3 regions of the Pseudoduganella sp. R-43 genome follow, and region 2 is predicted to be linked to each of the others. Evidence: predicted binding sites of a transcription regulator. Region 2 holds the regulator's gene; each other region holds the start of a gene.
What was found. The regulator sigma-54, encoded in region 2, starts transcription at its own class of promoters, with help from an activator protein. The targets are predictions, from matches to a motif close to TGGCANGNAANCTGCTTT.
Positions count from the first base shown of each region.

Region 1: a site for sigma-54 is predicted at 1,216-1,233, ahead of ACN9M3_RS30835 (beta-propeller fold lactonase family protein). Genes of this name have one in related genera too.
Region 3: a site for sigma-54 is predicted at 1,433-1,450, ahead of ACN9M3_RS05950 (TorF family putative porin). Genes of this name have one in related genera too.

Region 1 is NZ_CP183988.1:6,751,613-6,754,983, forward strand. It holds gene adh (aldehyde dehydrogenase) at 1-115, opposite strand, end outside; gene ACN9M3_RS30835 (beta-propeller fold lactonase family protein) at 243-1,181, opposite strand; gene ACN9M3_RS30840 (TonB-dependent receptor family protein) at 1,332-3,371, shown strand, end outside.
Region 2 is NZ_CP183988.1:955,891-959,261, forward strand. It holds gene lptB (LPS export ABC transporter ATP-binding protein) at 1-680, shown strand, start outside; gene ACN9M3_RS04480 (RNA polymerase factor sigma-54) at 690-2,186, shown strand; gene hpf (ribosome hibernation-promoting factor, HPF/YfiA family) at 2,259-2,618, shown strand; gene ACN9M3_RS04490 (enoyl-CoA hydratase/isomerase family protein) at 2,694-3,371, shown strand, end outside.
Region 3 is NZ_CP183988.1:1,276,447-1,279,817, reverse strand. It holds gene ACN9M3_RS05960 (ammonium transporter) at 1-240, opposite strand, end outside; gene ACN9M3_RS05955 (P-II family nitrogen regulator) at 252-590, opposite strand; gene ACN9M3_RS05950 (TorF family putative porin) at 602-1,363, opposite strand; gene ACN9M3_RS05945 (accessory factor UbiK family protein) at 1,554-1,796, shown strand; gene ACN9M3_RS05940 (YifB family Mg chelatase-like AAA ATPase) at 1,865-3,371, shown strand, end outside.

The DNA.
Region 1 (3,371 bases), 1.0 Mb from region 2:
TATTGGCGAAGTACTCGCCTTTGACCGGCGGGACGAATTTGCCGCCGATGAAGTTATCGTAACGGGTCTTGAAGGGATTGGCGACGCCCAGTTTGCTGATGTCGGCGAGATTCATGTCGTCCTCTATATTGAGTGGTTGTGGGTACTGCCTTATTCGCAATTGCCGTGCCAGCGGCTTTTGCTCCTTGGCCGAAGCACCGCGCAACAACAACTGTTCCAAACTTGAACAACTGTTGCGCAAATCAACGGATCACCACGCCCCAGGGCAGTTCGCCGACCGGGATATCAGCCACCTTGCGTGCGGTAGCGGTATCGATCACCGAGACTTTGTTGGAGCGGCCGTTGGCGACATAGAGCTTGCTGCCGTCCGGAGTGATCGCCATATTCCAGGGACGCTTGCCGACTGCAATCGTGGCGGTCACTTCATTGCGGGCGGTATCGATTCGCATCACGCTGCCGTCCATCCCGTTGGAGACGTACACGCTACGCCCGTCCGGGTGGACGGCGATGCCGTTTGCATTGCGTCCGGCGGGAATGGTGGCCAGCGTGCGCAGCGTGGCCGGGTCGATCACGTACACTGCATTCGCCATCTCGCACGCGACGTACACCCGGCTGGAATCGGGCGCGAAGCCGATCCCGCGCGGGCGCAGGCCTACCGCGACGGAGCCGGACTGGCGGCGCTGCGCCACGTCAATCACGTCGACCTGCTCCGCCTCCTCGGCGCTGACATAGAGGTAGCGGCTGTCCGGGCTGAAGACTGCGTGCTCCGGATTGCGGCCTTGCACCGGGATATCCGCCAGCCGCGCGTGGGTGACGGCATCGAACAGCGCCACGCTATTGCCCTCTTCCACGGCTACCGCCACCAGCTTGCCGTCCGGCGAGACGCTGACGCCCTCCGGCGAGCGCCCCAGCGCCAGCGTTACGCTGCTGCCCGCCATGCTGTCGATGGCCAGCAGGCTGCCGCTGGAGGCATCGCTGACAAAAAGCTGGCGCCCGCCCGGATCAATGCCGATGCCGCGCGGCCGTTTTCCGGCATTCAACTGGCGTACCACGCTATCGGTTGCGGTATCGATGACGCTGATGGTGCCGGACTTCTCGTTCGGCACATAGGCGAATGGCGCGGCAAAAGCGAGGCTGGCGGCGCCTGCAGCACACAATGCTGCGAACGGGTTTGCCTTCATGATGTCTCCTTTGGTATGGTGTGTGCCCGTTAGTTATGCAAGCGATATGCCAGCAAACGTGCGGCCTGTCGTTGGCTTGGCAGGCATATTGCTTATGTGATCGGGAGACCCGCGCAGCGGGCACGCTGAACCGATCCGAGGAGACTGAACATGAACCCCATTCGCTTGAACGCCATCGCCGCCCTGCTGGCCAGCCTGTTTTCCCCCATGCTGGCGCATGCTGCGTCGGCCGAAGCCACGCCGGAAGGCGCTGCGATCGCCGACGTTGTCGTCATCAGCGGCAGCCGCGTCGAGCATTCCAGCTTCGACCTGCCGGCCGCGATCAACGTGCTCGATGCACAGCACATCCGTGACGGACAGTTGCGCGTGAATGCCTCGGAGTCCCTGGCCGCCGTTCCAGGCGTGGTGGTGCAGAACCGGCAGAACTACGCACAGGACTTGCAGGTTTCTTCGCGCGGGTTTGGCGCCCGGTCGGCTTTCGCCGTGCGCGGCGTGCGCCTGATCACAGATGGCATCCCGGCCAGCATGCCGGACGGCCAAGGCCAGGCCGCTACCTTCAACCTGGACATGGCAGAGCGCATCGAGGTGCTGCGCGGCCCCTACTCCGCCATCTACGGCAACCATGCCGGCGGCGTGATCCAGCTCTTTACCCGCGACGGCGAAGGTGCGCCGACGGTGGAAGCCAGCTTTGCCGCTGGCAGCGACGGCCTGCGCAAGACCGACCTGAATGCGCAAGGAAGCGCTGCCGGCATAGGCTATGTGCTGGATGCCTCGCGCTTCGATACCGATGGTTACCGCGACCACAGCGCCGCCCGCCGCGACCAGGCGATGGCCAAGCTGACCATGCAGCCGCTACCCGGTGCGAAGCTGGTGCTGGTCGCCAACGGTCTGCGCCAGGAGGACACGCAAGACCCGCTGGGCGTAACCTGGGCCACTTGGCAACGCGACCCGCGTGCCGGCGAAATCGATGCCACCGACACGCAAGTACCCAAGCGCACGCTGGCGGAGCGCTATAACACCCGCAAGAGCATTGACCACCAGCAGGGAGGCGCCAGCTGGGACCAGCGCTTCGAGTCAGGCCGGCTGCACGTCGGCCTGTGGGGCGGCAATCGCCGCGTGACGCAGTTCCAGGCGTTTTCCAAAGGCTTCCAGGCGCCGGCCAGCCATTCGGGCGGAGTGGTCGACTTCGACCGCGATTTCTACGGCACCGACATCAACTGGCAGGACATGCGCGAACTTGCCGGCGGCAGGCTGACGACCACGGTGGGCGTCGAGTACGGCCGATCGAGCGATGACCGCAAGGGGTATGAGAATTTCATCGGCAATACGTTCGGCGTGCAGGGCAAGCTGCGGCGCGACGAGAACGACGTGGTGTCGAACACCGATCCCTACCTGCAAACGGAATGGCAGGGCGAACGCTGGCAGTTCACCGCGGGCCTGCGCCACAGCCGCATGCGAGTATCAGTGGACGACCATTTCCTGGGCAATGGCAATGACAGCGGCGCCCTGCGCTACAGCCGGACTACGCCCCTGCTGGGAGTTTTGTACAAGCTGTCGCCGGCGGTGAACCTGTATGCGACGGCGGCGCGCGGCTTCGAGGCGCCAACCTTGAATGAGCTGTTCTATTCCGGCACCGGTGCCGGTTTCAACTTCCAGTTGCGGCCAGCGCGCAGCACACACATCGAAGCAGGCATCAAGGCACGTGCCGGCGACACCCGAATCGATGCCGCATTGTTCCAGGTGCGCACGCACGATGAACTGGTGGTCGATGCTTCGAGTGGCGGCCGCACCAGCTACCGCAACGCCAGCGAAACCCTGCGCCAGGGCGCCGAAGTATCGTTGGACAGCAAGCTGGGGGCTGGCTTCAGCGGGCGCGTGGCAGCCACCTTGCTGAAGGCGACTTACGAAAAGCCCTTTGGCAGCGTGCGTGAAGGCGCCCGTTTGCCTGGCGTGCCGCGCGCCAGCCTGTTTGCCGAACTGGCATGGAAGTCCAGCGGCGAGCACTTCACTGCAGCGTTGGAATCACTTTCGGTGGCGAGCGTGTATGCCGAAGATGCGAATGCCGACAAGCCAGCGCCTGGCTACAGCATCCTGAATGCGCGTGTGGTCGCAAAGCAGTCGACAGGCGGATGGCGCATCAGCGAATTTGCGCGCCTGAACAACCTGGCCGATCGCCGTTACATCGGTTCG
Region 2 (3,371 bases):
ACGACGTTTCGCTGCAAGTCGATTGCGGTGAAGTGGTCGGCCTGCTCGGTCCCAACGGTGCCGGCAAGACTACCTCTTTCTACATGATCGTCGGCCTGGTGGCTTCCGATGCAGGCACCATCGATATCGGCGGCACCGACGTGTCGAGCCTGCCGATCCACAAGCGCGCCACGCTGGGCCTGTCCTACCTGCCGCAGGAAGCTTCGGTGTTCCGCAAGCTGACGGTGGAAGAAAACATTCGTGCCGTACTGGAACTGCAGAAGGTGGACGGCAAGCCTCTGCCCAAGGCGGAAATCAACCAGCGCCTGGAATCGCTGCTGGCCGACTTGCAAATCGAGAAGCTGCGCGAGAACCCGGCCCTGTCGCTGTCGGGTGGCGAACGCCGCCGCGTGGAAATTGCGCGCGCCCTGGCCACCAACCCGCGCTTCGTGCTGCTGGACGAACCGTTTGCCGGCGTGGATCCGATCGCCGTGATCGAAATCCAACGTATTGTGCGTTTCCTGAAGGAGCGCAATATCGGTGTGCTGATCACCGACCATAATGTGCGTGAGACCCTCGGCATTTGCGACCGCGCCTACATCATCAACCAGGGCGCCGTGCTGGCCTCGGGCCGCCCGGACGACATCATTGCCAACGAATCCGTTCGCCGCGTCTACCTCGGCGAACACTTCCGCATGTAAACGAAGGCCATGAAACAAACACTGCAACTGCGAACCTCGCAACACCTGGCGCTGACGCCGCAGCTGCAACAATCCATCCGCCTGCTGCAGCTGTCCACGCTGGAGCTGCACCAGGAGTTGGAACAGCTGCTTGGCGACAATCCCATGCTGGAGCGCCTTGACGACCCGCTCGACCACTCGGTACGGCTGCTGGCCGATGGCGCCATCAGCCAGGGCAACGGCAATGGCGCCGAAGCTCCCGCCACGCCTTCGGCTGAAGGCCCGCAAGGCGAGGGCGGCGAAGCCCCGGCCGCTGCCGGCGAAAGCGATACCTATGAAGGCGGCGACCATGAAGCCGGCAACGGCAGCGACGACGCCGACTGGAGCGCCAGCGCCGGCAGCAAATCCGCCGACGACGAAGACAGCCGCCCGCAACTGGAAGCGTCCGGCTGCACGCTGCGCGAACACCTGCTCGAGCAGATGCGCGTCACCGTGCAGGAGCCGCGCGACCGCGCGCTGATGGAACTGATCATCGATGCGCTGGACGAGAACGGCTACCTGGAAGAGCCGCTGGAAGAAATCCACGAGCGCCTGCCGCCCGAGCTGGAAATCGAACTGGACGACCTGCGCTGCAGCCTGGTGCTGCTGCAAAGCTTCGATCCGCCCGGCGTCGCCGCACGCAATGCCTCCGAATGCCTGGCGCTGCAGATCAGGCGCATGCCCGGCGTGCCGCTGGTGACGCGCCGCATGGCGCTGACCATCGTCGAGAAGCACCTGGCCTGGTTCGCCCAGCGCGAGTTCACCAAGCTGAAGAAAGCGCTCGACTGCGACGATGAAGACTTGCGCGAAGCACAGTGCGTGATCCGCCAGTGCAACCCGCATCCGGGCGCCGAATTTGCGTCAGGCGAGTCAGACTACGTGGTGCCGGACGTGATCGTGAAAAAGGGCCGCGGCGGCTGGATCGTCACCCTGAACAACGACGTGGTGCCGCGCCTGCGGGTGAACGCGCTGTATGCCAACTTGCTCAAGCAAGGCAAGAGCGAGTCGCAGATGAATGGCCAGCTGCAGGAGGCCAAGTGGTTGATCAAGAATATGCGCCAGCGCTTCGACACGATCCTGCGCGTCGCGGAAGCGATAGTAGAAAGACAAAAGAACTTTTTCAGTCATGGCGCAGTGGCCATGAGACCCCTTGTGTTGCGTGAAATTGCTGATACACTGGGACTACACGAGAGCACTATTTCTCGCGTAACAACTCAAAAATATATGCTCACCCCGCATGGCATGTTTGAGTTGAAATATTTCTTTGGTAGCCACGTCGCGACCGAAGCCGGGGGGGAGGCTTCCTCGACTGCGATACGGGCACTGATCGTGCAATTGACAGGAGCAGAAGACCCGAAAAATCCTTTATCCGACAGTAAGATTGCGGACATGCTGGGTGAACAAGGCATGGTGATTGCGCGACGGACTGTTGCCAAATATCGAGAAGCGTTGAAGATCCCTCCAGTTAGCCTCCGCAAATCGTTGTAGTGCAGTGCATGGGTTCCTCTGTGCGTTTCGGCGTGCACGAACTCGAGAGCGACATCATCTTTAGGAGTGTGTATGAATCTCACCATCAGTGGACATCATGTCGAAGTGACCCCAGCCATTCGCGAGTACGTGCAGAACAAGCTGGAACGAGTCAAGCGCCATTTCGATCAAGTAATCGATATTGCTGTCATCCTGACTGTAGATAACCTCACCGAGAAAGAGAAACGCCAGAAAGCCGAAATCAACCTGCGCATGTCTGGCAAAACTGTTTACGTCGAAAGCCTGTCGCAAGACCTTTACGCCGCCATCGATACCCTGATTGATAAACTGGATCGCCAGGTCATGAAATACAAGGACCGTGTGCAGAACCACAGTCATGCGGCCATCAAGCATTTCCCGGATACGTATGAGGCACCACCCACCGCCATGTAAAGGACTGGCCGTGCAGCACACCAAAGGGCGCAATTGGCGCCCTTTTTTGCGACCAGTGTGCGTTAGAATATTTGCATGAGCGAACACGTACACACCCAACTCTCCAACGGTACCGGCTTCATCACGCTGGACCGCCCCAAGACCCTCAATTCACTGTCCCTCGACATGGTGCGCGCGATGACGCAGGCGCTGCTGGCATGGCGCGACGATGCGTCGGTGGCGGCGGTCGTGGTGCGCAGCAGCAGCGAACGCGCGCTGTGCGCAGGCGGCGATATCCGCTTCTTCCACGACGTCGGCCGCGGCAATACGCAAGGCGGCAGCGCGCTGCTGGAAGACTTCTTCACCGAAGAATATGCGCTGAACCATTTAATCCATTTCTACCCCAAGCCTTATGTGGCGCTGATGGATGGCGTGGTGATGGGCGGCGGCATGGGCATCGCGCAGGGCGGGCCGGAGCGCGGCGTGCGCATCGTCACGGGCCGTACCAGGATGGCGATGCCCGAGGTGAACATCGGCCTGTTTCCCGACGTGGGCGGCAGCCACTTCCTGTCGCATGCGCCGGGCCAGCTTGGCATGTGGCTCGGCCTCACCGGGCTGACGGTCGGCGCCGCGGATGCGCTCTACCTCGACCTGGCTGACTACTTCGTGCCGGAAACTGAACTGGCCGGACTGGCCAAGCTGTTCGAGTCGACGCCCGGCAAATCGTTGCGCGATGCTGTCGCGGTCTTTGCCGGCCCGCACAACGCCTTCGCC
Region 3 (3,371 bases), 320 kb from region 2:
CTTTTGCGCTACCGGCGCGGCTGGCGCAGCAGCCGGGGCGGCTGGGGCCGCAGCAGCGGCTGCCTGGGCAGCGGCAGCATCAGCCGACGCAACGCCAGGTGCGGCCGCAGGTGCTGCAGCGGTTGCAGCGGCAGCCGGCGCTTCGGCCGGCTTGGCATCTTGAGCCAGCACAGGCAGAGCTGCGCTGAAAGCCAACAGGACAGTCACCCCCGCCAGCCATTTCTTAATGGTCTTGTGCATCACGGTTCCCCTTACAGTGCTTCGTTGCCGGTTTCGCCGGTACGGATACGGATTACTTGCTCCAGCGACGAGACGAAAATCTTGCCGTCGCCGATCTTGCCGGTGCGCGCGGCATTCTCGATTGCCTCGATGGCCTGGTCGACGATCGCGTCGTCAACGGCAGCCTCGATCTTGGTCTTTGGCAGGAAGTCGACCACATATTCCGCGCCGCGATACAGCTCGGTGTGGCCCTTCTGGCGGCCGAAGCCTTTGACTTCGGTCACCGTAATACCTTGCACGTTGATCGCCGACAGGGCTTCACGCACCTCGTCGAGCTTGAACGGCTTGATAATGGCGGTAATCATTTTCATACGAGTGCCTCTTAGAAGGTTTTGGACACGGTCAGCACCACGCCGCCCTTGCCCAGGTTTTTGCCATTGGTCGGCGCGATATAAGCGTCGCTGTTGGTCTTGATATAGGCCAGCGCAACGGATGCCACGCCGAAGTCCTTGGTGGCACCGACTTTCCAGTCGGTGTAGCTGAAGGCGCTGCTGTTCTTCACCTTCTGGCGGCCAACATGCAGGTTCAGGACGATGCCTTCATACACTTCCTGGTTGACGGAAGCGTCGATGTAGGTGCTGTGCTTGCTGTCGGCGAAGCCGAACAGGTTGCTCAGCGAATGCGAGTACTTGAGGGTGGCCGGGCCATAGCCGACCTGGCCATACAGCTCGCGGGTATTGGCGCTCGGATGCAGGTCGTTGGATGGATACACGTAAGCCAGGAAGCCCACGTCGTAGCTGACGCCAGGCGCGATTTCGCCGCGCTTGCCGCCGTACAGGTCCACTTCAACCGAAGCATCACCGCCGCCGTCCTTGACCCACTTGATGGTGGATGCCCAGGCGCCTGCATAGAAACCGGTCGGGTTGTTGACCCAGTCGGCGCCGCCTTGCAGCGCCGGTTTCAGGCGGGTTTGCGAGATACCACGGTAGCGGTAGTCGCTGGTGACGGCCGCGTTATAGCTGATCTCATTGTCAGGCTTCGCCTCGGGTGCGGCATCGGCCGCTTGGGCCAGGCCGGTTCCCATCGTTGCCATTGCGAGTGCGACTGCAGCGGTGAGACCCAGCTTCTTGCTCTTATGAATCATGGCGATTTCCTTTTGAGTGAACTTTTATTGCGGTTTAAAATTCAGTCTGAAACATAGCTTTCTTGCTTATTAGCAGATTGCGTGCCAGCTAGAAATCGTGCAGGAGTTGAAGTTAAGACAGCTTTCCGCACCATTTAAAGCCAAAGCCGCACCGTTGTGGTGCGAAATCTCACACATCAGGAATAAAAAAATGGACATGAACGCCTTCTTCAATGACCTGCAGCAGAAGGTCAACCAGGTCATCGAAAACTCGCCGGCCAAGGATATTGAAAAGAATGTCAAGGCGATGATGACCCAGGGTTTCGCCAAGCTGGACCTGGTGACCCGCGAGGAATTCGACATCCAGGCCCAGATGCTGGCCAAGGCCCGCGCCAAGCTGGACCTGATGGAATCGCGCCTGGCAGAACTGGAAGCCAAGCTGGCCGACAAGTAATCCCCTTGCGCTAGCTCAAACGGGCGGTGGCGCCCGAGGCCTACGATGTCGTAGACCGGGAGGCCACCATGAGCATCGCAGTCATCAAGAGCCGCGCCTTGGCCGGCATGCAGGCGCCGGAAGTCAGCGTCGAAGTCCACCTGGCAAACGGCTTGCCCGCCTTCGCGATCGTCGGCCTGGCCGACACCGAAGTAAAGGAATCGCGCGACCGGGTGCGCGCCGCCATCACGAACGCCGGTTTCGAACTGCCGCAGCACCGCATCACCGTCAACCTGGCCCCGGCCGACCTGCCTAAGGAATCGGGGCGTTTTGATTTGCCGATCGCCATCGGCATTCTCGCCGCCTCCGGCCAGATTCCTTCTTCCTCGCTGGAACAATTCGAATTTGCCGGCGAACTGTCGCTGACCGGAGAACTGCGACCGATTCGCGGCGCCCTGGCGATGACATATGCCATGCAGCGCTCCGCCGGCGGCTCCGGCCGCGGCTTCATTCTTCCTCTCGCCAATGCCGACGAAGCCGCGCTGGTTGCAGGCGCGCGCATCTACCCTGCCGCCACCTTGCTGCAGGTATGCGCCCACTTCGGCCTCGACCCCGATGGCAGCTTTGCCCTCCCCCGCCACGTGGCGCAGCCCTTGCCGCTGCCGCCATCGATTCCGGATTTTGCCGACGTCAAGGGACAGATCTTCGCCAAGCGCGCAATGGAAGTGGCTGCTGCCGGGCGCCACTCGGTGTTGCTGGTCGGCCCGCCCGGTGCCGGCAAGACCATGCTGGCCACCCGCTTTGCCGGCCTGCTGCCTTTGATGACCGACGACGAAGCGCTGGAAGCCGCCGCCGTGCAATCCCTGATCAGCGGCTTCACCGTCGAAGGCTGGAAAGTGCGCCCCTTCCGCGCGCCGCACCATACCTCGTCCGGCGCGGCCCTGGTCGGAGGCGGCAGCGTGCCCCGGCCGGGCGAAATCTCGCTCGCGCACTGCGGCGTTCTCTTTCTCGACGAACTGCCCGAATTCGATCGCCGTGTGCTGGAAGTCCTGCGCGAACCACTCGAGTCGGGCCGTGTCACGATCGCCCGCGCCACGCGGCACGCCGACTTCCCCGCCCGCTTTCAGCTAATCGCCGCCATGAATCCCTGTCCCTGCGGCTACCTCGGTCACCCTGCCGGTTTATGCCAATGCACTCCCGACCAGATCCTGCGCTACCAAAGCCGCGTATCGGGGCCCCTGCTTGACCGCATCGACATGCAGATCGAAGTCGGCCCCGTACCACCTGACATCCTGCAAGCGGACGCAGTGGGTGAACTATCAGAAACCATCGCAGCCCGGGTGCACGCGGCCTTCGAGCGCCAGATCGCCCGCCAGGGCAAAACCAACCAGCAACTGACGCCACGGGAAATCGACCGTTTCTGCAAGCCGGATTCCAGCGGCCAGGCTGTGCTGCGAGCGGCCATGCACAAGCTGCACTGGTCGGCCCGCGCCTATCACCGCGTATTGCGTGTGGCCCGCACCGTGGCCGACCTGGACGGGCAGAAGCAGATCGGCAGCAAGCATGTCTCCGAAGCGATCAACTTGCGCCGCGCCC